Regions from separate parts of the Kitasatospora sp. NPDC049258 genome, predicted to be linked through region 1. Evidence: riboswitches for the same ligand, from Rfam matches in the RefSeq annotation. Region 1 holds a riboswitch; each other region holds the start of a gene.
The links. Region 1 has a riboswitch for cyclic di-AMP ahead of AB0K43_RS22425 (transglycosylase family protein). Riboswitches for the same ligand answer to the same signal wherever they lie in the genome.
Positions count from the first base shown of each region.

Region 2: linked by a shared signal. The riboswitch ahead of AB0K43_RS21605 (M23 family metallopeptidase) and the one ahead of AB0K43_RS22425 (transglycosylase family protein) in region 1 are both predicted to bind cyclic di-AMP.
Region 3: linked by a shared signal. The riboswitch ahead of AB0K43_RS01060 (glycoside hydrolase family 16 protein) and the one ahead of AB0K43_RS22425 (transglycosylase family protein) in region 1 are both predicted to bind cyclic di-AMP.
Region 4: linked by a shared signal. The riboswitch ahead of AB0K43_RS18255 (LysM peptidoglycan-binding domain-containing M23 family metallopeptidase) and the one ahead of AB0K43_RS22425 (transglycosylase family protein) in region 1 are both predicted to bind cyclic di-AMP.

Region 1 covers NZ_JBFAQT010000028.1:16,659-23,965, forward strand. The annotation lists gene AB0K43_RS22420 (hypothetical protein) at 1-1,069, opposite strand, end outside; cyclic di-AMP (ydaO/yuaA leader) riboswitch at 1,705-1,864, shown strand; gene AB0K43_RS22425 (transglycosylase family protein) at 1,872-3,056, shown strand; gene AB0K43_RS22430 (hypothetical protein) at 3,152-3,352, shown strand; gene AB0K43_RS22435 (LacI family DNA-binding transcriptional regulator) at 3,468-4,493, opposite strand; gene AB0K43_RS22440 (glycoside hydrolase family 13 protein) at 4,519-6,246, opposite strand; gene AB0K43_RS22445 (carbohydrate ABC transporter permease) at 6,349-7,245, opposite strand; gene AB0K43_RS22450 (sugar ABC transporter permease) at 7,293-7,307, opposite strand, start outside.
Region 2 covers NZ_JBFAQT010000026.1:18,002-25,308, reverse strand. The annotation lists gene AB0K43_RS21630 (hypothetical protein) at 221-439, opposite strand; gene AB0K43_RS21625 (TetR-like C-terminal domain-containing protein) at 483-1,058, opposite strand; gene AB0K43_RS21620 (alpha/beta hydrolase) at 1,058-1,903, opposite strand; gene AB0K43_RS21615 (4-oxalocrotonate tautomerase family protein) at 2,088-2,300, shown strand; gene AB0K43_RS21610 (YiaA/YiaB family inner membrane protein) at 2,337-2,627, opposite strand; cyclic di-AMP (ydaO/yuaA leader) riboswitch at 2,862-3,007, shown strand; gene AB0K43_RS21605 (M23 family metallopeptidase) at 3,019-3,831, shown strand; gene AB0K43_RS21600 (hypothetical protein) at 3,821-4,780, opposite strand; gene AB0K43_RS21595 (sensor domain-containing protein) at 4,959-5,678, shown strand; gene AB0K43_RS21590 (hypothetical protein) at 5,775-6,512, shown strand; gene AB0K43_RS21585 (hypothetical protein) at 6,472-7,307, opposite strand, start outside.
Region 3 covers NZ_JBFAQT010000001.1:213,899-221,205, forward strand. The annotation lists gene AB0K43_RS01030 (TetR family transcriptional regulator) at 1-119, opposite strand, end outside; gene AB0K43_RS01035 (SDR family NAD(P)-dependent oxidoreductase) at 277-1,041, shown strand; gene AB0K43_RS01040 (Pr6Pr family membrane protein) at 1,181-1,843, shown strand; gene AB0K43_RS01045 (alpha/beta hydrolase-fold protein) at 1,960-3,081, shown strand; gene AB0K43_RS01050 (MoaF N-terminal domain-containing protein) at 3,074-3,403, opposite strand; gene AB0K43_RS01055 (helix-turn-helix domain-containing protein) at 3,544-4,386, shown strand; cyclic di-AMP (ydaO/yuaA leader) riboswitch at 4,528-4,695, shown strand; gene AB0K43_RS01060 (glycoside hydrolase family 16 protein) at 4,698-5,882, shown strand; gene AB0K43_RS01065 (hypothetical protein) at 6,108-6,410, shown strand; gene AB0K43_RS01070 (IclR family transcriptional regulator) at 6,414-7,208, opposite strand.
Region 4 covers NZ_JBFAQT010000019.1:47,303-54,609, forward strand. The annotation lists gene AB0K43_RS18240 (PP2C family protein-serine/threonine phosphatase) at 1-411, shown strand, start outside; gene AB0K43_RS18245 (hypothetical protein) at 868-1,062, shown strand; gene AB0K43_RS18250 (DUF6348 family protein) at 1,267-1,992, opposite strand; cyclic di-AMP (ydaO/yuaA leader) riboswitch at 2,472-2,665, shown strand; gene AB0K43_RS18255 (LysM peptidoglycan-binding domain-containing M23 family metallopeptidase) at 2,671-3,642, shown strand; tRNA gene AB0K43_RS18260 (tRNA-Gly) at 3,849-3,922, opposite strand; tRNA gene AB0K43_RS18265 (tRNA-Pro) at 4,101-4,174, shown strand; gene tig (trigger factor) at 4,513-5,910, shown strand; gene AB0K43_RS18275 (ATP-dependent Clp protease proteolytic subunit) at 6,217-6,822, shown strand; gene AB0K43_RS18280 (ATP-dependent Clp protease proteolytic subunit) at 6,880-7,307, shown strand, end outside.

The DNA.
Region 1 (7,307 bases):
CCTTGCTGCCGCTGCCCGCGCCGAGGCTGAACCCGGTCAGCCGGTAGCCGCGCGGGTTGGGCTCGAAGACCGTCCGGGAGGCGACGCAGGAGTCGTAGAGGATGTCGTCGGACGGCCCCTGCGGGGTACGGGTGTCCTGCGGACCGTCCCACCAGTAGGCGTCCTCCCAGGTGTTGTGGCTGATGCAGCTGCGGAAGGTGACGCCGTGGCTCATGTGCGGGACGAAGGCGTGGTTGCCCGTGTCGCGCACCACCACGCCCTCCACCACGGTGCCCCGGCTGGCGTCGGCGAGCATGTGGAAGTGCAGCCCGTAGCGCCCGAGCACCGGCTCGGTGACGGGCTTTCCGTTCCACTGGTCCTTGCCGTTGGCCCGCGGGCCGAGCCAGCGCAGCGCGGCGTGCCGCACGTCCGCGTGGCGGGAGCTGGTGAGGTGGATGTGGGCCCGGCCCTGCTCGGTGCCCTCGACCCGAACGTTGCGGGTCAGGTTGAGCACCTCGGCGCCGACGGTGACCCCGCCGCCGACCGCGACCCGCGGGTGGGCGTACTTCAACGGGCCGTCAAGGACCACGGTGCTGCCCTTGACCTGACGGACCGTGCGCAGGTCGTACTGGGTGGAGAAGTCCTCGCCGTCGGGGGGCGCGGTCGGGGTGACGGCCAGTTCGTCACCGACCTGCCAGCCGGTCGGCGCGGCGGCCAGCGTGATGCTGCTGTCGCCCGCCTTGAGCGCGCCGGCCGCCCGCACCCAGGCCGTCCGGGGCGAGCCGTCCAGCCGCAGGTAGCCGGCGCCGCTCACCCAGAGCCCGGTGTCGGTGTCGATCACGGTCATCCCGCCGCCCTTGAACCGGCTCTCGTCCACGCCCGGGAACTTCAGGGTGTGCACGACCGTGTCCCCGGGGGCGAGGCTGAGGCTGCCGCGGACCTCGATGTTGCCGGCCGCGCTCAGGGTGAGGCTGCGGTCCTTGGCGAAGACCAGCGAGCCGGTCGGCTCGATCAGCAGCGAGCCCACCGCCGCGTCGGCGTCGAGCAGCACCTGGTCGGTGATCCGCACCGCCGACTTCGGCCCCGGCACCGCTCCGCCCCAGCCCGCCGGGTCGGACCAGTGGCGGCCACCCTCGGGCACCGTCGGGGCCGGCTGCGAGGGCGGCGGCGCGGCACTGCTCGGCGCGGGCGGTGAGCCGTGCTGGTGGCCGCCGGGCGTCGCACCGGGCGAGGTGCGGCCCGGCCCCGGGCGCCGGGAACCGACCGGGGCCTGCCGGACGACCTCCTCCCCGGTGACCGCCGCGACGATTCCGACGGCCCCCCAGATCAGTAGCCTGCGCCGGGCGATACGTCCCTTATGGTCCGGTTCGGCCCGATGCGAGCGGGGCCGGCGCGGCGGCGACTGCGGCCCGGCGCCGTCGCCGGGCTCCGGCGGTCTCTCCTCGAACTCCATGATCGGTTACCCCTCCCCCAGGCCGCAGGTCCGGCTCTGCCGACTGAAGCATAGGCAAGTCCCCATCCGATAAAGGCTTTTGCGCGAAAGCGAGCGAATATGAACGGCGCGAACGGGGTTTATCGATCTTGAGGGATCGATGCGGGCGATGTGACGGCCATCACACATATTTGCGGTTTCAACTTATCTCTGCCTAATGTCCTCCCACGTTCGTGGTCACACGGACCCAGCCACCCGGGACGCCGAGTCCTGCCGCCGGGTGGGCTGGCAGCGCATAGAACGCACCATGGCAGGAGCGGGGGAACCAGGTAGGTCGCCCGGGAGCGGTACGTCAGTGCCGGTCCGGGGCTTGGGGTGAAGCCGTGCACACGCACGGCCGGGCAACTCCAGCCCGAATCCGACAGCTCACCTCGTAGGCGTGGGAGAGGAACGCGTCTTCATGCTGCCCATCAGCGCTTCCAAGCGTGCCCGCCGCATCATCGCCACCACCGGCGTCGTCGGCATCGGCCTCACCATCCCGTGCCTGACCGCCGGCTCGGCCTCCGCCGCCTCGGTCGCCACCTGGGACAAGGTCGCCCAGTGCGAGTCCTCCGGCAACTGGGCCATCAACACCGGCAACGGCTTCTACGGTGGCCTGCAGTTCACCTCCAGCACCTGGGCCGCCTTCGGTGGCACCGCCTACGCCTCGCAGGCCAACCTGGCCACCAAGGACCAGCAGATCGCCGTCGCCGAGAAGGTGCTCGCCTCCCAGGGCCCCGGCGCCTGGCCGGTGTGCTCCGTCCAGGCCGGCCTCACCAAGGGCGGCGAGGCCCCGCAGCTGAACACCGGCGCCGCGGCCACCACCACCCAGAGCGCCCCGAAGCCGGCCGCCGCCCCCAAGCCGGCCGCCGCTCCGAAGCCCGCCGCCCAGCCGGCCGCCCCGCAGAGCAGCCAGCAGAGCACCCAGCAGTGGAGCGGCAAGCACTGGACCGGCGACCGCCAGTGGAACGGCCACCAGGGCGCCCACGACTACACCGTGGTCGCCGGCGACTGGCTGTCCCAGATCGCCGAGGAGAACCACGTCCAGGGCGGCTGGGAGAAGCTCTACGAGCTGAACAAGTCGGTCCTCACCGAGGGCGCCGACCACATCTACCCCGGCCAGCACCTGTCCCTGGGCGGCGACGCCCAGGTCGCCGCGCCGGCCGCCGCCAAGCCGGCCACCAGCGCCCCGGCCGCCCCGGCCACCACCACCGCGGCCAAGCCCGCCGCCGCCACCCAGGCCACCGGTTCCAAGGCCGCGGCGGTCAACTTCGCGCTCTCCAAGGTCGGTCAGGCCTACGTCTACGGCGGCAGCAGCGACGGCGGCTGGGACTGCTCGGGCCTGGTCCAGGCGGCCTACCGCCAGGCCGGCATCTCGCTCCCCCGTGTCGCCGCGGACCAGGCGGACACCGCCACCCGCGTCTCGCTGGACAGCCTGCTCCCGGGCGACCTGCTGTTCTGGTCCAACAACGGCAGCAACTCCGGCGTCTACCACGTCGCGCTGTACGTCGGCGACGGCAAGTACGTCGAGGCCGCCAACCCCAGCGCGGGCGTGCGCACCGAGACCATCGCCGACTGGGCCCCGGACTTCGCGGGCCGGATCTGACGGCCCGCTGACGGACCCGCCGTCCCCGGAAGCCTGGCCGGTTCCCGGGGCGGCGGCCTAAGCTGCGACGAGCCACCCACCAAGGAGCGCCCGTCATGGCGAAGGTCACCGTCACCCTCGATGCCGATCTGGCGATCGAGGTGATGCTGCAGTGCGGCACCAGGAACCCGCAGGACGCGGTCGAGCTGATCGTCCGGGATTACCTCGACCGCACCCGGCGCACCGAGGCGCGGACCGGCGACGCGGCCGACGAGCTGCGGCTCGACCATCCCCGGCCGGTCGTCGAGGAGGGCTGACGCCCAGGGCCGAGAGCCCTCACCCCCGAGTACGTGCGCAACGGCCCCGGAGCTTCCCGCTCCGGGGCCGTTCGCACATCCGCCGGGCGGACGTGCGCGAAGGTCAGGACGCGCTCTACCGGCCGTTGGCGACCGCTCCGGTGGAGCCGCGCATCACCAGTTCGGGCTGGAACATGTACTCGGCGCGCTGCGCCAGATTGCCCCCGACCTCCTCCAGCAGGGCGTCGACCGCGGCGGTGGCCATCGCCTCGACCGGCTGGCGGATGGTGGTCAGCGGTGGCTCGGTGAAGGCGATCAACGGCGAGTCGTCGAATCCGACCACCGAGACGTCCTGCGGCACCGACAGGCCGCGGCGGCGCACCGCCCGGATCGCGCCGAGCGCCATCATGTCGCTGCCGCAGACGATCGCGGTGCAGCCCTTGTCCAGCAGGGCACCCGCGGCCGCGTCCCCGCCCTCCACGCTGAACAGGGTGTGCTGGATCAGGTCCTGGGCCTCCTCCGTGGTCCGCCCGAGCAGCTCCCGGACGGCCGCGGTGAAGCCCTCGATCTTGCGCAGCACCGGCACGTACCGGCGCTGGCCCACCGCCAGGCCGATACGCTCGTGTCCGAGCTCGACCAGATGCTGGACCGCCATCCACATCGCGGTCCGGTCGTCCGGTGAGATGAACGGCGCGTCGATCTTCTCGCTGTAGCCGTTGATCAGGACGAACGGCACCTGGCGCCCGGTCAGCCGGGCGTAGCGGTCGTGGTCGGCGGTGGTGTCGGCGTGCAGGCCGGAGACGAAGACGATGCCCGCCACCCCCCGCTCGACCAGCATGTCGACCAGTTCGTCCTCGGTCGAGCCGCCCGGCGTCTGGGTGCACAGCACCGGTGTGAAGCCGTGCCGGCTGAGCACCTGCTCGATCACCTGGGCCAGCGCGGGGAAGATCGGGTTGCTCAGCTCCGGGGTGATCAGCCCGATCAGGCCGGCGCTGCGCTGGCGCAGGCGGGTCGGCCGCTCGTAGCCGAGCACGTCGAGCGCGGCCAGTACAGTCTGCCGGGTGGTCGCCGAAACGCCCGCCTTGCCGTTGAGCACCCGGCTGACGGTCGCCTCGCTGACCCCCGCCTGTGCCGCGATGTCTGAGAGTCGCGCCGTAGTCACGATCCCAGAGCCTATTGCAACCACGTCAGACCGCCCACCAAACGGCGGAGTCCGTGGGGAGCACGCTCTCCCCGTCGACCACGGCCAGCTCGGCCGAGGCGAGCAGCAGCCGGCCGGGGGCGGCGATCCGGACCGGTTCCGGCGTGGTGTTGACGGTGCAGACGAAGGAGCCGGCGGCGCTGTCCCGGCGGAAGGCCAGCACGCCTTCGGCGGAGGGCAGCCAGCTCACCGCGGTGCCGGCGCCGAGCGCGGGGTGCTCGCGGCGGACGGCGAGCGCGGAGCGGTACAGCTCCAGGGTGGAGGTCGGGTCGCCGGTCTGGACCTCGACGCTCAGCTCGGCCCAGGAGGCCGGCTGCGGCAGCCAGCTCGGGCCGCCCGGGGTCGGGCCGAAGCCGTACGGGGCCTCGGTGCCGGACCACGGGATCGGCACCCGGCAGCCGTCGCGGAAGCCGTCCTGGCCGGCCTGGCGGAAGAACGAGGGGTCCTGGCGGACCTCGTCCGGCAGGTCGGTGACGTCCGGAAGGCCGAGCTCCTCACCCTGGTAGAGGTAGGCCGAGCCGGGCAGCGCGAGCATCAGCAGGGTGGCGGCGCGGGCCCGGCGCAGGCCCAGCTCGCGGTCGCCGGCGGTGCGGATCTGGGTGCCGCCGGGCGGGTTGGCGAAGCGGGTGGCGTGCCGGGTGACGTCGTGGTTGGAGAGCACCCAGGTGGCCGGGGCGTCGACCGGGCGCATCGCGTCCAGCGACACGTCGATCACCTCGCGCAGCGCGGCGGCGTCCCAGTGGGTGCCCAGGTACTGGAAGTTGAAGGCCTGGTGCAGCTCGTCGGGCCGGACGTAGTTGGCGGTGCGCTGCACGGTCGGGGTCCAGGCCTCGGCGACGCCGATCCGCTCGCCCGGGTACTCGTCCAGGATCTTGCGCCAGGCGCGGTAGATCTCGTGCACGCCGTCCTGGTCGAAGAACGGCATCACGTCGTTGCCCAGCAGCTTGAGCTGGTCGTGCGAGCCGAGGTCGGGCAGGCCCGGCGCCTTGACCATGCCGTGCGCGACGTCGATCCGGAAGCCGTCCACGCCCATGTCCAGCCAGAACCGCAGGATCGAGCGGAACTCGTCGGCGACGGCCGGGTTCTCCCAGTTGAAGTCGGGCTGCTCGGGGGCGAACAGGTGCAGGTACCAGTCGCCCGGGGTGCCGTCCGGGTCGACGGTGCGGGTCCAGGCCGGGCCGCCGAAGATGGACTCCCAGTCGTTGGGCGGCAGTTCGCCCTGGGCGCCCTTGCCGGGCCGGAAGTGGTAGCGCTCGCGCAGCGGGGAGCCCGGGCCCTCGCGCAGCGCACGCTGGAACCACTCGTGCTGGTCGGAGGAGTGGTTGGGGACCAGGTCGACGATGATCCGCAGGCCCAGCTGGTGGGCGTCGCGGATCAGCGCGTCGGCGTCCAGCAGGGTGCCGAACATCGGGTCCACCGCGCGGTAGTCGGCCACGTCGTAGCCTGCGTCGGCCTGCGGGGAGGCGTAGAACGGGGACAGCCACACGGCGTCCACACCGAGGTCGCGCAGGTACGGCAGGCGGCTGCGGACGCCCGGCAGGTCGCCCATGCCGTCGCCGTTGCCGTCGGCGAAGCTGCGCGGGTACACCTGGTAGATGACCGCGTCCCGCCACCAGCCTCTGGAGGCACCGGCGTTCGTCGCGATCGGCTCAGCGGTCGGCTCAGCGGCGGGAACGGCGGCGGGCCGGGAGGTGTCGGCCAGGTTCTGGGTCATGGACTGTCATCCCTCACAGGACGTAGGTAGCGTCCCGGCCACCCGTGCGGGGGCGGCCGGTTCGCGGCAACAGGCATTGGTGGTGCGGGGTCTGGCGGTGGGTCAGGACTTGGCGGCGCCGGCCGTCAGGCCGGTCACCAGGTGGCGCTGGACCAGGTAGAAGACCAGGGCGGCGGGCAGCGCGATCAGCACCGAGGTGGCGGCCATCAGGTGCCACTGCGCGTCGTGCTCGCTGATGTAGGTCTGCAGGCCCACCGCCAGCGTGTACTTGTCCGAGCTGAGCAGGAACGTCGAGGCGAACGGCACCTCGGCCCAGGCGGTGAGGAAGGAGTAGAAGGCCGCCACGGCCAGACCGGGCCTGGCCAGCGGGATGATCAGCCGCCAGAAGGTGCCGAACGGGCTGAGCCCGTCGACCCGGCCGGCCTCGTCGATCTCCACCGGGATGGTGTCGAAGTAGCCCTTGAGCAGCCAGCCGCAGTACGGCACGGTGGTGCCCGCGTACGTCAGGATCAGGCCGAAGTAGCTGTCCAGCAGGTTCAGGTTGGCGAGGATCGTGTAGATCGGCACGATCACCACCGCGATCGGGAACATCTGAGTGAGCAGCAGGGTCCACATCAGGTGTCGGTGGCCCGGGAAGCGCATCCGGGAGACCGCGTAGCCCGTGGTGGCCGCCACCAGGACACCGAAGACGGTGGTGCCGCCGGCCACCAGCACCGAGTTGCCGAACCAGCTGAGGAAGTCGGTGTGCTGGAGCACGAAGCTGTAGTTGGCGAAGCTGGTGCGCCCGAAGATGTGGCCGGGGTGCAGGTAGTCGGTCTTGTCCGGGCCCAGGGAGATGAAGGCGATCCACAGCACCGGGAAGACGGCGATCAGGGCGGCGACCACCAGCAGCGCGTGCGACAGCACGGAGGCCGAGCGCCGGCCGCGGCCGCGGGACTGCGCGACGGCGCGGCTCGCGGCGGGCCGGGCGGCGGTCGGGAGTTCGGTGACGGCGCTCATCTCGGCGGCCTCCTTCGGGTGGGTGGGGGGTGCGACTCGGGCCGGGGTCATCCGTTGGCCTG
Region 2 (7,307 bases), on a different contig from region 1:
CCCCCGAACCGCAGGAGACGTTCGGGTACCAGCCAGTGTCACCCGGGGACTGTGACGGAACGGTCTCGAAACTCACCCGAACCTATACCGGCAACCGGTCGTCCGAGGTCAAGTGCCGGTCAACTCCGGTCGGGCGCAGGCGGAAGCGGAACAGGAGGACGGAGCCGGACAGCACGAGGGCCACCCGGCGGCCCGGGTGGCCCTGGCGGTGTGCGGCGGATCAGGCCGGGAGCTGCCCCGGCAGGGCGTTCAGGCCGTCCAGGTCGGGGCTGCCGCCGGAGACCGTGCCGAGCAGGTCGACGGGTACGTCGGGGGCGGTGACGGCGTCCGGCACCAGGCCGCGGTCGCCGGCCGGGGCCGCGTGCGCGCTGGGGGCGGTCAGGGAGGCCACCACACCGACGGCGAGGGAGGCGACGGCGAGCATGCTTCGCTTCTTCATATCCTGCCCAACGCCGACCGGGGCCCGCAGGACACGGGTGGGGTCAGGACCGCCCCGGCCAGTTGCGCAGCCCCGCGGTCAGCACCCCGGTCAGCCGCTGCCGGGTGACCGCCAGGTCCTCCGCGCGCCGGAAGCCCCCGCCGGTGGTCAGCGAGGCGAACCCGTGCGCCATCGCCCGGACGGTCCGGGTCGCGTGCACCGCCTCCGAGCCCGTCAGGCCGTACCCGCGCAGGATCGCCATGATCACCTCGACCAGCCGCTCGCCCGCGGCCACCAGCTCGGGGTCGGCCGGCGTGGGGGACTGCGGCAGCGCCGCGTACCGCTCGGGGTACTGCAGGGCGTACTCCAGGTACGCCGACAGCAGCGCCGCCACGGCCTCGTCCGTGCTGAGCCCGAGCACCGCGGCGGTCAGCCGGTCGGCCAGTTCCTCGGTGACCCGGACGGCGATCAGCCGGCGCAGTTCGGCCAGCCCGCCGGGGACGTGCTTGTAGAGGGAGGGGGTGGCCACCGTGGCCCGGGCGGCGACCGCGGCGAGGGTGAGGGCCTCGCCGCCCTGGTCGTCGAGCAGGGCCAGGGCGTGGCCCACGACGGCGGCGGGGGTGAGTCCGGCCCGGGGCATCAGGCGACCTCGGCCAGGAAGGGGAGCAGGGCATCGGCGGTGGCCTGCGGGAACTCCGCCATCGGGTAGTGGCCGCCGCCGTCGATCATCACCTTGCGGGCCTTCAGCGCGGCCGCCTGGCGGTCGGCCACCCGTTCCGGCTTCGGGAAGTCGGGGTCCTTGGCGCCCATGACCACCAGTGCCGGGCAGCCGACCGCGGCCGTCCAGCCGACCGGGGCCGAGTCGCCCGCGACGTACCCGCGGACGGCCGCCCGGCGGGCCGGCTCGCGGAGCATCGCGACCAGGGCGGCCCGGTACGCGTCGAAGTCGGCCGGGCGGGCGGTGGGGAAGTAGAGCTTCTGCGCCGCGCCCCACAGCGCGGGGAAGTGCACCACGGCGCTGCCGAGCGTCTTGACCAGCAGCTTCTGGAAGGCGTTCGGCGGAAGGTTCTCGACGAAGGCGTCGATCAGCACGATGCCGGCCACCCGCTCGGGCCGGTCGCCGGCCGCCTTGACCACGCTGGCGCCGGTGTAGGAGTTGCCGACCAGGACGGCCCGGTCGATGCCCAGGTGGTCGAGGAGCGCGAGCACGTCCTCGGCGATCGCGGCCGGCGAGTGGTCGGTGAAGCCGGTCGAGGACTCGCCGAGCCCGCGCAGGTCCATGGTGATCACCCGGTGGCCGGCGGCGGTCAGCAGCGGGCGCAGGTACCGGTAGGCGGCGCGCTTGTCGAGCATCCCGGGGAGCAGGACGACGGGGTGGCCGGCGGGCTGCGCCGCGGTGCCGGTGGCCGAGTCGTCGAAGGCGATCCGGCCGCCGGGCACGGTGACGTACCGGGTGCTGGCGCTGTGCATCACTGGCTCGTTCATCGCTGCCTCCTGGGCTCCTGGCGGGTGCCCGGCCGATCCGGTGGGCTCCCATAGCCATAAAGCTACGGCTAATAGCCTTAGCTGTCAAGGGGTGCCCCGGACGGGGCGCCGCAGGCCCTGGGGTAGCGTGCGGTCGGACCGCAGTCCCCGGTCCCCAGTGCCCGTGCGAGCGGCAGGAGTCGTCGTGCCCTTCATCAACGTCAAGCAGCTGTCCGGCCGGAGCGAGGAGCAGAACGCGCAGATCGTCCGCGCGCTCACCGAGGCCTACGCGGGGATCACCGGGGTGGATCCGGAGAAGATCTGGGTCGCGGTCGAGGAGATCCCGCCGACCCACTGGTCGATCGCCGGTGAGACCTTCGCCGCCAAGAAGGCGAAGGCCGCCGCCGAGGACCGCTAGGGCCTGTCCCAACCCGGACCGCGATGCCGGCCCGGCTCAGGCGCCCTCCACCCGGAACGGGTCGTGCTCCGCGAGCAGCTTGTCCAGCCGGGCCTGGTCCACCCGGCTGGTCAGCTCGTCGGCCTCCTGCCGGTCCCGGATCACCTTGGCCAGCGTGAACGCCGAGGTGATCTCGTAGAGCAGGCCGACCGCGAGGAACCCCCGCATCCAGGCGTTCACCGGGAGATAGGCGATGCCGATCGCGAGGGCCGAGCTGGCGAGGGCGAAGGAGAGGACGGCCTGGGCGTAGTACGCGGCCGTGGTTCTGGTCTGCATCTTTGCGCTCATGCCGGAAGGGTCTCCAACTCCCCTTCCGGACACATGAGTACGGATACTCATCCGCCCGGTCGCGGTCCGTCACCGCCGGGCCCGCCGATCCGGCCGAACCGCCCCGGGGGCCCCAGCGGGCCGCCAAAGTCTCGGCCTAGGCGCTTGGAATCATGGGGCTCATAGGATTAACTTTCGATAACGCAGCGCGGTACGCAACGCCGTACCCAGACGGCACCGCGCGCCATCGCTCAATCCGCGGGCACGCCTTCACCGGTGGGCCCGGGGAGCCGGGGAACCACGTTCCTTGGGGTGAATCGGCCGGGCCCCGAACCCGGCCGTAGGAGACCTTCCTGCTCCGAACCCGTCAGCTAACCCGGTCGGCGAGAAGGAAGGAAAGGAGCACGCCTCAGTGGCGTCGACGCACCCGCTCCAGGCCCCGGCCGCAGGCACCCAGCTGCTCGACCACCCGGTGGAGCAGCACCACCCGGTGGACCACGGCGCCGACGGCGCCCGGCACCGGATGCCCCGTCAGGCCAGGAGCGGCGCCCCGCTGCTCGGCGTCACCGCGATGACCGCCGCCCTCGGCGCCACCGGCTTCGCCGCCGCCGGCCAGGCCCACGCGGCCCCGACGGCGCCCGTCGTCGCCCCCGACACCACCGACCGGACCACCGGGGCCGCGCCCGCCGCCGACCCCGGCCTGGCCCTCGCCGCCCGGATCCAGCAGCAGGCCGACGGGCAGCCCACCTCGGTCGAGGAGAGCGCCCGGCTCGCCGCCGCCCAGGAGGCCGAGGCCAAGCGGGCCGACCGGCAGGCCGCGCCACGCCCCGCCGCCCTGGCCCTGCCCGTCGCGGCCTACACGCTGAGCGCGCACCACGGGCAGACCGGCTCGCTCTGGGCGCACCTGCACACCGGCGTCGACTTCGCCGCCCCGACCGGCACCCCGGTCGGCGCGGTCGCCGCCGGCACCGTGACCTCGGCCGGCTGGTCCGGCGCCTACGGCTACCGGGTCATCCAGACGCTGCCCGACGGCACCGAGATCTGGTACTGCCACCTCGCCCGGATCGCCACCGCCGGCGGCGAGGTCGCCCCCGGCACCCTGCTCGGCGCGGTCGGCGCCACCGGCAACGTGACCGCGCCCCACCTGCACCTGGAGGTCCGCCCCGGCGGCGGCGCCCCGGTCGACCCGCTCGGCTGGCTGCAGGCGCACGGCCTCAACCCGTAACGCCGTCCTCCGGCCCGGGCTCGTCTTCCGGCCCGGGCTCGTCCTCCGGCCCGGGCTCGTCCTCCGGCTCCGGCTCCGGCTCCGATTCCCGCTCCGCCAGGTACGCCTCGATCTCCTCGGTGCCCGGCTCCGGCGCCAGGTCCGGATACTCCTCGACCAGCAGCGCCGGCAGCCCGGGCACCGTCCAGTGCCCGTACAGCCGCAGCGCCTCGACGCCGACCGCCGCCTCGAAGCCCTCGAAGTCCCCGGCCAGCTCCGGCGGCATCGGCCGGCCGAGCGCCGTCAGCTCGGCCAGGTTCCGGTAACTGCGCTGCATCAGGCCCTGCTCCAGCAGCAGGCGCGCGCCGTCCGTGGCCATCCCGATCATCAGCAGCCGGGTCGGGCCCCAGCCGCCGTCCCGCTCCTCCGGCTCCAGCCCCGGTACCGCCGCGTACGCCGCCAGCCGCTGCTCCGCCGACAGCTCCCGGAAGCCGTCCAGCCAGTCGCGCACGGCGTCGAGGTCGGCCGTGTCCACGCCGTCCGCCCGCAGCAGCAGGGTGTACAGCCGGGGCCAGGTCACCAGATCGGCCCGCCGCAGCAGCCCGCACAGCACCTCGCCCTGCCACTCGGCCTCCTCCCGCAGCCGCTCGTGGCGCTTCGCGTTCAGCCGCCGCGCGGCCCGCTGGTGCTCGATCAGCGCCAGCACCGCCGCGCCGTACGCGGCCGGCTCCCCGGCCGGCTGCACGTACAGGTACAGCCGCTCGTAGAGCAGTTGCTCCAGCAGCGCCGAGTTCAGCTCGGGGAAGCCGTCGTGCATCCGGGCCCCGCTCAGCTCCAGCAGGGCCAGCACCGTCCGCAGCGCCTCCTCGGGCACGGGGGCCCCGCCCCCGTCGGCCGCCGGGGCGAGCAGGTCGGCGGCCCGGGTGGGCGGGATGAGCGGCAGGTCTTCGTCGTTCACGGGCACGTTCACCCACAAACCGTAGCCGGTGCCCGCCGGGCCGGCCGCCGCGGTGCGAACGGCCCGGGGCCGCGGGGCGGAGCCCGGAGATGGGCCCCGGGGGTGGGCCCCGGGGGTGGGGACAACCCCACCCCGGATCCGGCAGCGGACCGGATACCCGGCCGGGCCCGGCTACGGCAGATTTGAGACTGTGAGCACGGACGACTTCAAGGGGCCCGAGATGACCGCCAGCACCTCCCCGTACGGCTACCGCGACCTGGACCGCCCGGCGTTCTGGAAGGCGCCGTTCAGCGCCACCACCTACCGCGAGGTGGGCTTCGTGCTCACCGGGCTCCCGATCGCGCTGCTCGGCTTCGCCACCGTCGTCACCCTCTTTTCGGCCGGCCTCGCCCTGGCGGTCACCGCCCTCGGCCTGCCGGTGCTCGCCCTGCTGATGGTCTCCGCCCGCGGACTGGGCGCCCTGGACCGCGAGCGCACCCGCACCCTGCTGGACACCGAGGTCACCGCCCCCGCCCCGGTGCGGCCCGCCCGCCGGGGCTTCTGGGGCGCGGTCACCGCCCGGCTGGGGGACGCGGCCGGCTGGCGGGCCGCCCTCTACCAGGTGCTGATGCTGCCCTGGACGATCGCCAGCTTCGTGATCACCGTGGTCTTCCTGGTGGTCGGCTGGGTCGTCGCGCTCTACCCGCTCTACCACTGGGTCTTCAAGCGCTACCTGGACTGGCCCGGCTACCGGCTCTTCGAGTACACCGGCAGCAAGGGCGACTACCACACCTACTACATCACCTCGCCCTACCAGATCGCCGGCGTCTCGCTGATCGGCATCGCCCTGGTGCTGCTCACCCCGAAGATCGTCCATGCCCTCACCGGCGTCCACCGGCTGGCGGTCCGCGGACTGCTCGGCGCCCGCTGAGCCGCCCGGCCCCGTTCGGCGGCCACCGACGGGCGGTCCGGCGCACCCCGTGATCGGCTGGAACGGCCTTCGCGTCCGAGCCAGGAGCCCGCCGCCATGTCCGTACTGGTCACCTCCCGCCCGCTGGACGAGTACTGCGGACTGTTCGGCCTCACCCGGGCCGAACTGAGCGCCGTCCCGGGCCCGGTGCTGGACTGCCCCGGCGGCGCCGCCGGCCTGGTGGCGGAGGCCCGTACGCTCGGCTGCCGGGCGATCGCGGTCGACCCCGGCTACGCCGTACCGCCGCACGAGCTGGCCACTCGGGCCCGGGCCGGACAGGCGGTGATGGCCGCCGCCATCCGGGCCGACCCGGCGCGCCACCTCCCCCGGTACCACCGGGCCGACGGCTACCTGCGCAGCTGGGACCGGGCCCGCCGGCTGTTCGCCGCCGACGCGGCCGCGCACCCGGAGCGCTACGTGGCCGCCGCGCTGCCGCACCTGCCCTTCGCCGACGGCACCTTCGCGCTCACCCTGAGCAGCTACCTGCTGTTCGCCTACCCCGACCTGTTCTCCCCGCGGCAGCAGCTCGCCGCCCTGCTCGAACTGGTCCGGGTCACCGACCCGGCCGGCGAGGTCCGGATCCACCCGCTGCACGACAGCGCCGGCGCCCGCTGCCCGCGGCTGGACGAGCTGCGCGCCGAGTTGGGCCGGCGGCAGGTCTCCAGCGAGGTCCGGCGCTACGGCCGGCCGACCACCCACCGGGTCCTGGTGCTGCGTGCGGCGGACCACCGCCGCCGGGGCGGCGCGGGGCGGGTCAGCGCGGGCCGGGAACGGACGGATCGGTCGGTGCCGTGACGGCGGGCCCGGCCGGCTCGCCCGGGGTGGCCGGGGCGGCGGGTTGCTCCGGCAGCCGCCTGAGCACCTCCTCCGCCACCGACCTGCGCCGCGAGTACGGCGGCACGGTCCGGGAGTTGCGCATCTTGTAGCGGACGGCGTCGCGCAGCGTGCCGCGCTGCTCCGGGGTCAGGTCGGGCAGATCGGCCGCGGCCCGCGCCGCCAGCAGGGCCTGGAGCAGCTCGAAGGGCGACAGGTGGCGGTCGATCGCGGTCACGATCAGATCCAGGTTGCGGGCGTCCGGTGCGCCCTGCAGCAGGGCCAGCGCCTGCACCCGCAGCCCCTCCACCCCGGTCTCGAAGAGGTCCCGGACCTGCTGCGGTCCGAAGCCGAGCCCGGGTGCGGCGATCACGGTCTGGTTCACCGAGTCGGCCAGCGTCTGCCGGTCGGCGGCGGACAGTGCCCGGGCCAGCAGCAGCCGGGTGAGCAGCCAGCCGGTCAGGAAGCCGACCACGGTGAAGTACACGCCGAGCGCCGCGGCGAAGCCGGACGCCCCGGGGCCGCCGCCGACCACCGGCGCGAGCGCCCGGCCGAGCTCTCGCAGCCGCTCGGGGACGGTGCCGATCTGGGTCAGCCCGGCACCGAGGAGGATCTTGGTCAGCCAGTCGGAGACCTGCTCCAGATTGGTGTTGGGCGCGTAGCTCGCGGTCGAGGTGGCCGACTCGTCGGCCGGATGCGCGGCGCCGCCGCTGGTCAGCAGCTTGGGCACGCCGAACAGGAACCCCAGCAGCCCCCCGGCCACCGAGAAGGTGGCGG
Region 3 (7,307 bases), on a different contig from region 1:
GCGGTGGTGGCCTCCGCCCCGCGCCGGGCGAACAGCCGGGCGGCGGCGAGCGCGATCTCCTGCTGGGTGGCCGCCTTGCGGCGCTCGGTGAGCGACGGGCGCGGATCGATGCCGGACACGGGAAGGCCCCCTGGTCACCTGCGACGCGGACGTTCGGACGCGAGTCAGCCTACGGCAGCGGGGGCCGGGTCGGCCGGTCGTGCAGAGGTGGCACGACGTGCCATTCAGGCGTACCGTGCAGCGAAACGCACTCGCACCACCCGCAGGGAGAGCACCATGAACCGCTTCGAAGGCCGCCGAGTCCTGATCACCGGCGCCGGTTCCGGCATCGGCCGGGCGACCGCCCGCCGGATCCTGGCCGAGGGCGGCGCCGTCGTCGCCGCCGACGTGGTCGAGGAGGGCCTGGCGGCCACCCGTGCGCTGGCCGAGGCCGACGGCACCGCCGGGCGGCTGGTCACGACGGTGCTCGACGTCTCCGAGGAGGACTCGGTGCGCGTCGGGGTGGCCGGGGCGGTCACCGCGCTGGGCGGTCTGGACGCGCTGGTCAACGCGGCCGGCATCCTGCGCTCCTCGCACACCGCCCGGACCACCCTGGAGTTCTGGAACCGCCTCCTGGCCGTGAACCTCACCGGCACCTTCCTGGTCACCCGGGAGGCGCTGCCCGCCCTGCTGGCCACCGGCCGGGGCGTGGTGGTCAACTTCAGCTCCACCTCCGCGACCTTCGCGCACCCGTACATGGCGGCGTACGCGGCCACCAAGGGCGGCATCCAGTCCTTCACCCACGCGATCGCGATCGAGTACGCCAAGCAGGGGCTGCGCGCGGTCTGCGTCGCTCCGGGGTCGATCGCCAGCGGGATGACCAGCAACCCCGGCCTGCCGGCCGACGCCGACCTGTCGCTGCTCGGCAAGCTGGCCCCCGCGCTCGGCCAGGGCTTCGCCGGGCCGGAGACGGTGGCCGGGGTGATCGCCATGCTGGCCTCGGACGACGGCGCCTTCGTCACCGGCACCGAGATCCGGATCGACGGCGGCACGCACGCCTGACGCCGCCCGGGCCCGCCGCCCCGCGGCCCCCGAACGGGTGACGGCGCCCGCGCCGCCGCTCGGCCTCCGGGCCACCGCGGCGGCCCGAGCCGATGATGGGCCCGACTGATGATCGTTCAGCGGTAGGGAGGTCGGGCCCGTGCGGGAACGCGCAGTCCAGCTGGGGCGGATCGCCTTCGGCCTGCTGGCGGCGGTGGCCCTGTCCATCCAGGGCTACCACTCCGTCGGCGCAGGGGCGCCGCTCACCAACTTCTTCAGCTACTTCACCAACCTCAGCAACATCGGCGGCCTGCTGGTGCTGCTGACCGGCGGCGTGCTCGGGCTGCGCGGCCGACCGGGCGTGCCGGACGAGATCCGCGGCGCGATCGTGCTCTACATGACGATCACCGGACTGGTCTACGGCCTGCTGCTGTCCGGCTACAGCCTCGGCCTGCTGCTGCCGTGGGTGAACGACATCGTCCACCGGGTGATGCCGGTGGTCTACCTCGCCGACTGGCTGCTGATGCCGCCGGCCGCCCGGCTCGGCCGGACCACGGTGCTGAAGTGGCTGGTCTTCCCGCTGGTGTACCTGGCCTACACCCTGCTCCGGGGGCCGCTGGTGGACTGGTACCCGTACCCCTTCGTGGATCCGCGGCTGCCGGGCGGCTACGGCCGGGTGGCCGGGGCCTGCACCCTGCTGCTGGCGCTGTTCGTGGCGGTGGCCGCCGCCCTGGTGTGGCTCGGCAACCGGTTCGGCACCCCCCGGGCGCCCCGGGCCAGACACGCCAGGACCGCCTCGGGGGCGACCACCGACCCCACCTGACCGGCGCCACCGACCCCACCCGACCGGCGCCACCGACCGGCCGAACCTCACCGACCCGGCCGACCTCGTCGACCTCGTCGACCCGCGCCGGCGCGAACCGAGGGAGCACCACCGAGATGGGGCTGACCAGCCACAAGGTGCTGGCGATCGCCGCGGCGGCCGCCGTACTGGCGGCGACCGCGACGGTGCGCGGCTGGCCGCGGCTGGCCGGGCCGGGCCGGCGCGCGGTGGCCGGCCGGATCGGCGCGCTGCTGGCCACCCAGCTGGCGATGCTGCTGGCGCTGGCGCTGGCCGCCAACAGCTACTTCTCCTTCTACGGCAGCTGGGACGACCTGCTCGGCACCCCGGCGGGCGGCCCGGTCACCGTGACCACCGGTACCCCGGGAGGGGAGCTGCGGGTGCTGGGACGGGAGCCGGTCCGGGGCGGCGGCGCGGTCGGCCGGGAGCCGGGTGCCTCCGGCGAGATCCAGGCGGTCAAGATCGCCGGCCCGCGCTCCGGGCTGAGCACCGACGGGTACGTCTACCTGCCGCCGCAGTACTTCCGGCCCGAGTACGCCGGCCGCCGCTTCCCCGCGGTGGTGGTGATGACGGGCTTCCCGGGCGACGCCCGGAACCTGATCACCCGGCTGAACTACCCCGGCGCGGCGCTGCGGCTCAACCTGGCCGGCCGGATGCCGCCGACCGTGCTGGTGCTGCTGCGGCCGTCACCGGCGATGCCCGCCGACACCGAGTGCGAGGACGCCCCGGGCGGCGCGCGCGCCGAGACCTATCTGACCCGCGACGTGCCGGCGGCGGTCGCGGCGGGTTACCGGGTCTCGCCGGATCCGCGGTCCTGGGCGGTGATGGGCAACTCCACCGGCGGCTACTGCGCGCTGAAACTCGCCATGCGGCACCCCGAGGTGTTCCCCAGCGCCGTCGCGCTCTCCGGCTACTACCGGGCCGCCGAGGACGCCTCCACCGGAGACCTGTTCGGCGGCAGCCCGCGCCGGCGCGAGGAGGCCGACCTGCTCTGGCGGCTGCGCCACCTGCCGCCGCCCGGCATCGCGGTGCTGCTGGCGGGCGCCGAGCGCGGCGACGGCGACTACCTCGCGGACACCCGGGCCTTCGCTGCCGCGGTGCGCGCCCCGATGTCGCTGGCCACCGCCACGGTGCCGGAGGGCGGCCACAACTTCGGGACCTGGGGGCGGCTGCTGCCGGCCGCGCTGGAGTGGCTCGCCGGCCGGCTGCGGGTCAGCTGACCGGCTGGAGCTTGCCGGTGTGCAGCTCGCCGACCCGGCCGCCCTCGCCCTCGTACGTCCAGAAGACCCGGACGGTCAGCGCGTTCAGGTCCATCACATGGCTCACGGTGATGCCGCTCGCCTCCGTCCAGCTGACGAAGTAGAGCTGCGGGCCCACCTCGGCGACGTGCAGCCGCACGTCCTCCCACTGTCCGGCCGACTCGCCGAGGCCCTCCCAGCGCAGCCGCGTCCCGTCGGCGGAGTAGGAGTTGCGGAAGGCGGCGCCGTTGTCGACATCGAACAGGTACGTACGTCCGGCGAAGCCAGGCAGGGGCGCGGTCATCTCGGGAGTGGTCCTCTGAACGCTCGGCGGTGGCCGCGGCCGGGGCTCCGGCCGCACCACCAACCTAGCGGACGCGCGGGCGCCGCAGGCCGATCAGGCCGGCTTGAGCCTGCCCCGGGGCAAGGTCCTAGATTCCAGGTGTGACGGACGGAGCGGAGCGGTTGCTCACCATCGGGGCCATGGCCCGCCGCAGCGGGCTGACCGCCAAGGCACTGCGCCACTACGACCGGGTCGGACTGCTCCGGCCGGCCGAGGTGGACCAGGAGACCGGCTACCGGTACTACCGGGTGGAGCAGGTGGCGGCGGCCCGGCTGGTGCGGGAGCTGCGCGCGGTGGACCTGCCGCTGGAGCAGGTGCGGGAGTGCCTGGCCGCGGGCGGTGGCGAGCCGGTGCGGCGGCTGCTGGCCGAGCACCGGCGGCGCCTGCAGGCCCGGCTGGACCGGCTCCGCGGCGCCGTCCACCGGACGGATCATCTGATCGAGGAAGGGATCGACGCGGTCATGGGCGACGAGCAGCGGGAGGCGGCGGCCCCCGCCGACGAGCGGCAGCTGGCGGTGGACCTGTTCAACGGGGTCTGGCGGCTGCTGGAGCGGGAGGACCGCTCGGTCGAGGAGGACGACCGGATGGTGCACATGGCGCACGCCTCGCGCCACCACTGGGGCCAGGTCGGCACGGCGGTGAACCTCGGCCGGGGCGAGTGGCAGTGCTCACGGGTGTACGCGGCGCTGGGCCGGGCCGAGCCCGCGCTGCACCACGCCCGGCGCGGGCTGGAGATCTGCCGGGCGAACGGGATCGGCGACTGGGACCTGGCCTTCGCGTACGAGGCGCTGGCCCGGGCGGCGGCCGTCGCGGGGGAGAAGGAGCAGGCCAGGGCCTGGACCGAGCAGGCGCTGGCCGCCGCCGAGGAGATCGCCGCCCCGGAGGACCGCGAGCTGGTGCTGGCCGATCTGGAGACCGTCCCGGGGCAGCCCCGGTTCTGGTGAGCCGGCCCCGGGCCGGGGCCTCGGGGCGGGTGTGTGAGGGACGTCTCGTTGTCCGTGTGCGATCCGTCTGCCTAGCCTGCACGGGATGCCCGGCTGGGCAGACCCGCCGTCGGGACGCCTAGTCCTGTCCACCCGGAGGCGGTCACTCGAGCACCGTCATGGACAGGAGCGGGGGAACCAGGTACGTGCCGCGCTCCACCCTGCCCCGGGGCAGGACGCGCGGCTTGGGGTGAAGCCGCACCACAGGCGGCCGGGCAGCCTCGTGCCCGAACCCGACAGCTCACCTCGCAGGCGTCGCAGAGGAATCCTCCATGCGACTTTCCCCCACCCCCGCCCGCCTCGGCCTGCTCGCGGGCGCCACCGTGCTGGCCGGCGTCCCGCTGGTCGGCCAGGCCCAGGCCGCCAGCCCCACGGTGACCCAGGACCGCCTCGGCCCCACCGCGATGGCCGCCGGCACCGCCGCCACGGCCAGCCTCACGGTGCACTCCTCCGGCTGCTTCACGGCCAAGACCCTCGGCGTCGGCGTCCGCGACGCGGCCGGCCACAACCTGGACTTCCCCGGCAATGCCTCCAACGTGCAGATCTGCCCGAGCGGCACCACCTTCACCAGCGCCGCCCGGACCCTGCCGGCCGGTACCTACACCCAGTTCGGCTTCTGGCAGGACACCGCGAACGCCTGGCACAACCTGCCCTCGCAGACCCTGACGGTCTCGGCGGCCGGCACCACCACGCCGACCCCCGCCCCCGCCCCGACGCCGGCTCCGACGCCCACCCCGGCCCCGACGCCGAGCCCCGCCCCGTCCACCGGTGCGCCGGTCGCGGGCAAGTCGCTGACCTGGTCGGACGAGTTCGACAGCCTGTCCAAGACCCGCTGGACCACCGACAGGAGCAGCTCCTACCGGTACGGCAACCACAACCCCGACGACAACAAGCTGGACTGGCTGAGCCCGAGCGGCGTCAGCGTGTCGGGCGGCGTGGCCACCTTCACCGCCAAGCCGAGCGCCAACAAGCTGGAGAACGGCAAGCAGGCCTGGGACACCGGCCTGCTCACCACCGAGTACTCCGGCGAGGGCTTCCAGGTGAAGACCGGCGACTACGCCGAGACCCGGGTCAAGCTGCCCTCCGGCTCCGGCGCCTGGCCGGCGCTGTGGACCTGGAAGAACGGCAACGGGGAGATCGACTCCTTCGAGTACCACCCGGACAACCCGAACCTGCTGGAGCTGACCAACCACGTCAAGTCCGGCTCCAAGTACTTCACCGACGCCAACGCGGTGGCCAAGGACAAGTGGGTCACCATCGGCACCTACTACGGCGCCAACTCGGTCGACTGGTACGTCAACGGCACCAAGGTCTTCTCCGACAACACCGGGGTCGGCGCCAACTGGTCCGCGTACCTGATCCTCAACCTGTCGCTGAGCGCCGGCCAGTACCACCCGGCGCCCACCGGCACCGCGCCGATCACCTTCGCCGCGGACTACGTGCGGGTCTACCGCTGACCGTCACGGTGACACGCTCAGCGTGAACGGGGTGCCGTTGTCCGCAGCGTCGCGGTCGTCGGCACCGACCACCTGGAGGTGCCCCTCGGCCCGTGTGCCGGGGGGCACCTCGCGTGCCGGCCCGGTGGCGCCGTCACCCGCCTGGACACCTCGGACCTCCCACCGCTCGCACTCTGGCCGATACTCACAGTAGCGAGCCGAGTGGGACGAGCTGAGGAGGCACGGGTGTCCGAGCGGGTGCTGAGCGAGGTGAGCGGACGGATCGCCGCGGACCGGGAGGACGGGTTCGTGGCGTCGTACCGCGCCCTGATCACGGCCGAGCTGCCGGCGGGGCTGCTGCGCACCGAACTGCTGCGCGGGCCGGACCGGCACTGGCGGGTGCAGAGCCTGTGGCGGGACATCGGCGCGCTGGAGGCCGTCCGGGCGGACCCGAAGATGGCCGCCGCCCCCCGGCTGTTCCGTGAGGCCGGGACCGAACCCGACCTGGCCGTCTTCCTGCTGACGGCACAGGCGGGCGGCGCCGGCTGACCGTCAGGGCGCGAGCACCTGGCCCAGCCGGGAGGCGATCTGACGCATCACCGGCACCAGCGCGGCGCTGCCGGCCGCTGCCTCCAGGGCGCGGATCCGGGCCTCCGGGCCGGATACCGAGAGCGCGGTGGGGGTCGGCGCGCCGGGCACCGCCACCGCGATGCAGCGGACGCCGATCTCCTGCTCCTGGTCGTCCACCACGTAGCCGACCTCGCGGGCGTGCGCCAGCTGGGCGAGCAGCTCCTGAGGGTCCGTCACGGTGTACGGCGTGTGCGCCTGGAGCGGCTGCGGACCGAGCAGCGCGCGGGTCTCCTCCTCGGGCAGCTGGGCCAGCAGGGCCTTGCCGACCCCGGTGCAGTGCGGCTGCACCCGGCGGCCGACCTCGGTGAACATCCGCATCGAGCGGCGGGACTGCACCTGGCCGACGTAGACCACCTCGCCGCCCTCCAGCACCGCCAGGTTGGCCGTCTCGCCGGTGGCCTCCATCAGCTCGGCCAGGTAGGGGCGGGCCCAGCTGCCGAGCAGCCGGCCGGAGGTCTCGCCGAGCCGGATCAGCCGCGGGCCCAGGGTGTAGCGGCGGGCGGTGTCCTGGCGGACATATCCCTGCTGGACGAGGGTACGGATCAGCCGGTGGATGGTGGGCATCGGAAGGCCGGAGGTGGTCGAGAGCTCGCTCAGGGTCGCGATGCCGCCCGAGTCGGCGAGCGCTTCCAGCAGCTGGAAGGCGCGCTCGACGGACTGCACGCCACCGGAGGCGCGCTCGGTGCCTGTCGGTGTTGCGGCGGGGGTGCTGGCCACCGGCGTTCCCTTCACTGTGCGAGGAGGAGTAGAGTCCCAGCGATCTAGCTCAACAAACCGTTGAAATTCTGTATCGCGGAAACTACTCTCCACCCTACA
Region 4 (7,307 bases), on a different contig from region 1:
GAGGAGGGCTTCGCCACCGCCGTCCACCTGGTGCTGGACCTGGACACCGGCGAGTACGAGCTGCTCTCGGCCGGCCACCTGCCGGGCATGCAGCGGCTGGCGGGCGCCGGCCGCTGGGAGGTCCAGGAGGCGGAGGGTCCGCTGCTCGGCGTCTACGACGGGGCCAAGTTCGACGGCGTGCGGGGCCGGCTCGCCCACGGCGACGTGCTGCTGCTGTGCACCGATGGCATGGTCGAGGTGCCGGGCCGCGACCTGACCGAGGGGATGGACCGGCTGATGGGCGAGGCCGACCGGCTGGTGGCCGGTGCCCAGTTCGGCAGCGGCAGCCGGGGAGTGGCCGGCCGGCTGATCGAGTCGGTCGCCAAGGACGTCAACGACGACCGGGCCGTGCTGCTGCTCTGGCGGCGCTGACGCCCGTCCGCCCGGTGGGCGGCGGCCCCGCGCTGTCAACCGCGAGTGGTGATCTTCGGCCATTCCCGGCATCCGCGCCGCCGCAGTGGATCACAGTGCGGGCGGCCTGCCGGTTTGCCGCCCCGGGGCCCTGCCCCGCGCGGGTGGCGGGGAGCCCGTCGACGCACCGTCAGAAGGCCTCCGCTATGGTCTCGGACGGCGGAAATTCGTCCCACATCGCGGGATCTTGCTCCTAGGCTTCCGACAAGTCCTTTACGGAGTCCGCACGAGCGACCACACTGAGTCCGGGTGGGCTGGTCGAGACTCGGGGGATGGGGGGCGAATCGTGCGCCACGCGGCTGTCGTCTGGCGACCTCGGGTGCCCCTGTGGCGCTCCGGTCGCGGCGGGACGGCCTGTCCGCCAGGGACCGTCCGGTTCCGTCTTGAACCCGCCATGAAATGAGGAAGTGAGTCCGGGTGGCCTTCTCCGTGTCCGCGCTGGTGCTGTTCGGCATCATCGTCGTCATCTTCATCCGTAACAAGCAGCTGAAGACCAGCCACGCGATCATCGCGGCGCTGTTCGGCTTCATGGTGAGCCAGTCCACGGCGGCCAAACCGATCCAGGACTTCCTCACCCAGCTGGCCTCGACGATCTCCTCCGTCGCGGGCTGAGTCCTCCCGGGTCCGCTGTCGAGCCGGTCGGCGCCGGTGCCGCCCGGCGCTTCGCCCTGCCCGCGTGCGGCCGACCGCGGCCCGTCCTCGGGCGGGCAGCGGGTGCTGCTGGTGCTGCGGGTGGTGGCGGTATTGCCTGTGGTATCGGTACTGCGGATGCTCGTGGGGCCGGTGGTGTTGCGGGAGCCGGCGATGCCGCGGGGGCTAGCGGCGCTGCGGCTTCGGCCGGCGCAGCCGGGCCAGCAGCCCCGGCCGCCGGGCCGTGACGGTCGGCGCGGGCACCCCGGCGGGCTTCGGCGGCTCGGCCGGCTGCTCGGCGACCTCGGCCACCAGCAGGATGAACAGCCTTGCCCAGCACAGCCGTTCGCCGCGGGGCCAGTCCAGCGCGCGGAGCGCGGCCGAGGCGCGGTCGCAGACCACACCGTTCACCCGGACCTCCGCGACGTCCTCGCCCGCCCGGCCGCCCAGGAACAGCTTGACCCCGTTCACCTGCGGCCCGGTCAGCTCCGGGCGCAGTGGCTCGGCGAGCGCCGCGAGCGGCTGATGGGCTGCCAGCCAGTTGGCCAACTCCCCTGAACCGAAGCCGAACACGGCGGCCGGCCCCTGCACCGCGTGCCAGCCAGGCAGCTCCACCGACCGGTAGTGGTCGCCGTGCTCGCCCCGGCGGTCGAGCAGTTCGACCACGGCGGTGGCAGTGGTGGTCGCCCACATCCGGACGGCGTTGTCGAGCTGCTCCTCCTCGGTCCGCCCGAGCCCGGCCGCGCAGTCCCAGACCACCGGCCCGTCGGCGCGGCCCAGTTGCAGCACATAGCCGAGGTCGACATGGCCGGCACCGCCGTCACCCGGGTGCTCGCGGACCGCGACGGCGGTGCTGCCCGGCCCCCGCAGCAGCTCGCCGTCGACGGTGAACCCCTGCCCGAAACGCGCCATTTCGCGGATCACGCTGCGCTGTATGACGTCCAGTCGGTGCTGCGGGCCCACAGGCCGGCTCCTAGCTCGAAGCGGTGGGGTGGAATCGAACAGGGCTGAGGCTATCGGCCGCCGCCCGCTCCCGGGAAACCCGCGCGCGGCCGTCGGCGCCGGGTCTCGCACCCGTCCGGTGGGGCGTTCCGGCCGGCCTCGGCGGTCGGCGCGGCCCCCGCGGGGGTGACCGGAGTCACGGAAGGCGGGGGTTTTCGTGCCCGTGGGTGAATTCTCGGCCACGGAATGCGATATCGGTGACGACCTGCGGCCGTGCATTCACCAGGGGTGAGGAATTCGGCTGCGGTGGGCCCTGTGGCCACAGCGGAGCGTGACCTTCGTCCCTGTTGATCTTATGTCCCTTTAGTTCCTTACGCACCGTCACTTGCTCCGTACACGCCTCATGGGTTTTGCTTCGTGACCTGCCCGGCAAACGCCGGGTGGGGCCACCGGGTGGAACGCCGAGTCCTGCCGCTGCCCGGGGTCGACGCACACCATCCGTGCACGGCAGGAGCGGGGGACCCAAGGTAAGTGCCGTTTCCGGAATTCCGGTGCGGCTTGGGGTGAAGCCGTGTCTTTTTCACGGCCGGGCGATCTCCCGTCCGAACCCGACAGCTCACCTCGTAGGCGTCGGAGAGGAACCGCTCAATGTCCGGTAAGGGCAAGCACCGTCGTCCCCGTCTGTCCCGTCTGACCCGAATTGCCGTCGCCACCGGTGTGGTCACCGCTGCCGTCGCGCTTCCGGCCACCGCCGCCTCGGCCCACGGCACCTCCGCCGACGCCCAGGGCACCGTCTCCGCCTCGGCCGAGCAGGCCGCCGCCCCGGCCGCCCCGGCTGCCGCGCAGGCTCCTGCCGACCACACCTACCAGGTGGTCCACGGCGACACCCTGTCCAAGATCGCCGCCGCCGAGCACGTCGACGGTGGCTGGCAGAAGCTGTACCAGGACAACCGCCAGGTCGTCGGGGGCAACCCGAACCTGATCTTCCCGGGCCAGAAGCTGACCGTCGGTGGCCAGCAGGCCGCCCCGGCCGCCGCCCCGAAGTCCGAGGCCCCGGCCGCGAAGGCCTCGCGCTCCGAGCACCGTGCCCCGGTCACCCAGGCCCCCAAGGCCGAGACCCCGAAGCCGGCCGCCCCCAAGCCGGCTGCCCCGAAGCCGGCCGCCCCCAAGACCGAGGCGCCCGCCGCGTCCGCCCCGGCCGTGGCCCCCGCCACCTCGGGTTACGTCGCCCCGGTCAACGGCCCGCTCGGTACCCCGTACCACCAGGCCGGCTCCAACTGGTCCTCCGGCTACCACACCGGTGTCGACTTCGTGGTGGGCACCGGCACCTCGGTGAAGTCCATCGCGGCCGGCACCGTGGTCTCGGCCGGCAACGGCGGCGCCTACGGCAACGAGGTCGTCATCAAGCACGCCGACGGCAAGTACTCGGAGTACGCCCACCTGTCCTCGATCGGCGTGTCGGTCGGCCAGACCGTCACCGCCGGCCAGCAGATCGGCCTCTCCGGTGCCACCGGCAACGTCACCGGCCCGCACCTGCACTTCGAGGTCCGCACCGGCCCGGCGTACGGCTCCGACATCGACCCGGTGGCCTACCTGGCCGCCCACGGCGTCAAGGTCTGATCCTCGGGATCGACGCCCACCGCCACACCTGCCGCAGGCCCGACCCAGGACCCCAAGTCCCGGGCCGGGCCTGCGGCATGCCCGCAGACACCGGCTGTCACCTCAAGACGCCCGCACGGGCCCCCGGCCGAGGCCGGCCCACCGGCCCCCGAAAACGACTGCGGCCCCTGCCCGGCGAGTTGATCGCCGACCAGGGGCCGAGGTGGTGGAGCGGGTGACGAGAATCGAACTCGCGTGACCAGTTTGGAAGACTGGGGCTCTACCATTGAGCTACACCCGCCTGCGTGCAGTTGACGGTACGTCCGACTGTACGCGACCCCTCGGCCGGGGTGCGGCCGGGAGGACGGGGCTAGCGTACCTGGTCGGGGCGGTGGAGCGCACGTCGCTTTCGCTCCGGCGGGGGGTTGATAATGCGCCGGGCCGAGGGAGGCCGCCGTGTACTCTTCCTCTCGGCACTACGGGGTGTGGCGCAGTTTGGTAGCGCGTCCGCTTTGGGAGCGGAAGGCCGTCGGTTCGAATCCGGTCACCCCGACATCGTGTGCGGCAGGGTCTCGTCCGGTGGACGGGGCCCTGTTTCGTCGTCCGGCCGGCCGTGCGCGGACCGGCCCGCCCGGTGCTCCGGCGGGGGCCCGCGGCAGCGCCCTGGCGTCGGGCTTTCGCGGTACCGGTAGGATGGGCTGCTGGCGGTAGTACCTGTGGCATGCTCGCAGGTCAGCCGCCCGAGGGCGAGGAGTCACGCTCACCGTCCACCCCAATACGGGAGATGCAGCTCCAACCGCCCATCGCCCGTCTCGCCAGCTCGCTCGGCCGTTCCCGGCCGTACCGGGTCGGCGGAGACAACCAGACCGCAAGCCCCTAGGAGACCTAACCGTGAAGAGCGCCGTCGAGACTCTGAACCCGACCCGGGTTCGACTCACCGTCGAGGTGCCCTTCGAGGAGCTCAAGCCCAGCCTCGACGCGGCGTACAAGAAGATCAACCAGCAGGTCACCGTCCCGGGCTTCCGTAAGGGCAAGATCCCGAACAAGGTGATCGACCAGCGCTTCGGCCGTGCCGCGGTGCTCGAGGAGGCCGTGAACGACGCGCTGCCGCGCTTCTACACGCAGGCCGTGGACGAGGGCAAGATCGAGGTTCTCGGTCAGCCCGACATCACCGACATCGAGGGTGTCGAGAAGCTCGCCGACGGGGGTGGCCTCAAGTTCACCGCCGAGGTCGACGTCCGCCCGGAGATCGCTCTCCCGGACTTCTCCTCGATCAGCGTGGTCGTCGACCCGGTCGTCGTCTCCGACGAGGACATCGAGAAGTCGCTGGAGCAGCTGCGTGAGCGCTTCTCCTCGGTCAAGGACGTCGAGCGCGCCGCGGGCGCCGAGGACGTCGTGGTCGTGGACCTCGAGGCCAAGGTCGACGGCGAGGTGCCGGAGGACGGCACCGCGACCGGCGTGAGCTACGAGATCGGCTCCGGCCGCCTGCTGGACGGCATCGACGAGGCCGTCATCGGCCTGTCCGCCGGTGAGACCAAGACCTTCACCACCACCCTCAAGGGTGGCACCCAGGCCGGTAAGGACTCGGAGGTCACCGTCACCGTGACCGCCGTCCAGGAGAAGGAGCTCCCGGAGCTGGACGACGAGTTCGCCCAGCTGGCGAGCGAGTTCGACACCCTGGAGGAGCTGCGTGCGGACTCCCGCAAGCGCCTTGAGCGCATGAAGGAGTTCGACCAGGCCACCCAGGCCCAGGAGAAGGTCCTGGACGAGCTGCTCGGGCTCGTCGAGATGGACTACCCGGAGAAGCTCCTCAAGGACGAGATCGAGACCCGTCGCCACAACCTGGAGCACCACCAGCTGGAGCCCATGGGTCTGAACCTGGAGACCTACCTCGCCACCCAGGACAAGTCCCTCGAGGACTTCCTGGCGGAGACCGAGGAGCAGGCCAAGAAGGGCATCAAGACCCAGTTCGTGCTGGACGAGATCGTGGCGAAGGAGGAGCTCGGGGTCAACCAGGAGGAGCTCACCGAGCACCTGATCCGCCGCGCCGCCGGTTCGGGCCTCACCCCGGACCAGTTCGCCCAGCAGGTCGTCCAGGGCAACCAGGTCCCGCTGCTGGTCGGCGAGGTCGCCCGCGGCAAGGCGCTGGCCCTGGTGGTCGAGGGCGCCGCGGTCAAGGACACCAACGGCGAGGTCGTCTCCTTCGAGGACGACGAGACCGAGGAGTCCGCGGAGCAGGCCGAGGCCGGCACCGAGACCGAGGCTGCCGCCGAGTCGACCGAGGCCTGAGCCCCGACCGACCTCAGCGTGACGCCTGATTGACAGGTGGTAGTGGGCCCGGACACCGCACGGTGTCCGGGCCCACTGCCGTCCGGCACCTCGGCCTGCCCGCCGTCCGGCCGCCGGCGCCCCCGGGCCGTCCGCTTCCGTTCGCTGTCCGTTGGCACCACCGGACCCTGCGCTCACAGCGAACAGTTCTGCGTGGGGGATTCTGCGGCCCCGCCCGGGCGTTAGGGTCCATAGACAGCGACACACAAGCAGATCGACTGAGCAGGTGGCTAAGTGACGTTCCCGCAGATGCAGATGCCTGGCCTGATGGCGCCGCACGCCGCCGCTGGTGACGTGCTCGGCGGCCTGGGCGACCAGGTCTACAACCGGCTGCTCAACGAGCGGATCATCTTCCTCGGCCAGCAGGTCGACGACGACATCGCCAACAAGATCACGGCCCAGCTTCTGCTGCTGGCGGCCGACCCCGAGAAGGACATCTACCTCTACATCAACTCCCCGGGCGGCTCGATCACGGCCGGCATGGCGATCTACGACACCATGCAGTACATCAAGAACGACGTGGTCACGATCGCGATGGGCATGGCGGCCTCGATGGGCCAGTTCCTGCTGACGGCCGGCGCCAAGGGCAAGCGCTTCTCGCTGCCCAACGCCAACATCCTGATGCACCAGCCCTCGGCCGGCCTCGGCGGCTCCGCCACCGACATCCGGATCCAGGCGGAGCAGCTGCTGCGCACCAAGAAGCGGATGTCCGAGCTGATCGCGCACCACAGCGGCCAGTCCTTCGACCGGGTCACCGCGGACTCCGACCGGGACCGCTGGTTCACGCCGGAGGAGGCCAAGGAGTACGGCCTGATCGACCAGATCATGCACAGCGCCGCGGACGTTCCCGGCGGCGGCGGCACGGGCGCCTGAGCGCCGCCCGTCATCGGACACCCAGACCGCACGCTTCGTCGGAGGACAGACCAACCCATGAACACCACCCCCAACATGCCGCGCGGTGAGTACTACGGTGCCCGCGCCGAGGGCCGTTACATCGTCCCGCGCTTCGTCGAGCGCACCTCGCAGGGCATCCGCGAGTACGACCCGTACGCCAAGCTGTTCGAGGAGCGCATCATCTTCCTCGGCTCCCAGGTGGACGACGTCTCGGCCAACGACATCATGGCCCAGCTGCTGTGCCTGGAGTCGATGGACCCGGATCGCGAGATCCAGATGTACATCAACTCGCCCGGCGGCTCGTTCACGGCCCTGACGGCCATCTACGACACGATGCAGTACGTGAAGCCCGACATCACCACCGTCTGCATGGGCCAGGCCGCCTCGGCCGCCGCCGTGCTGCTGGCGGCCGGCACCCCGGGCAAGCGGATGGCGCTGCCGAACGCCCGGATCCTGATCCACCA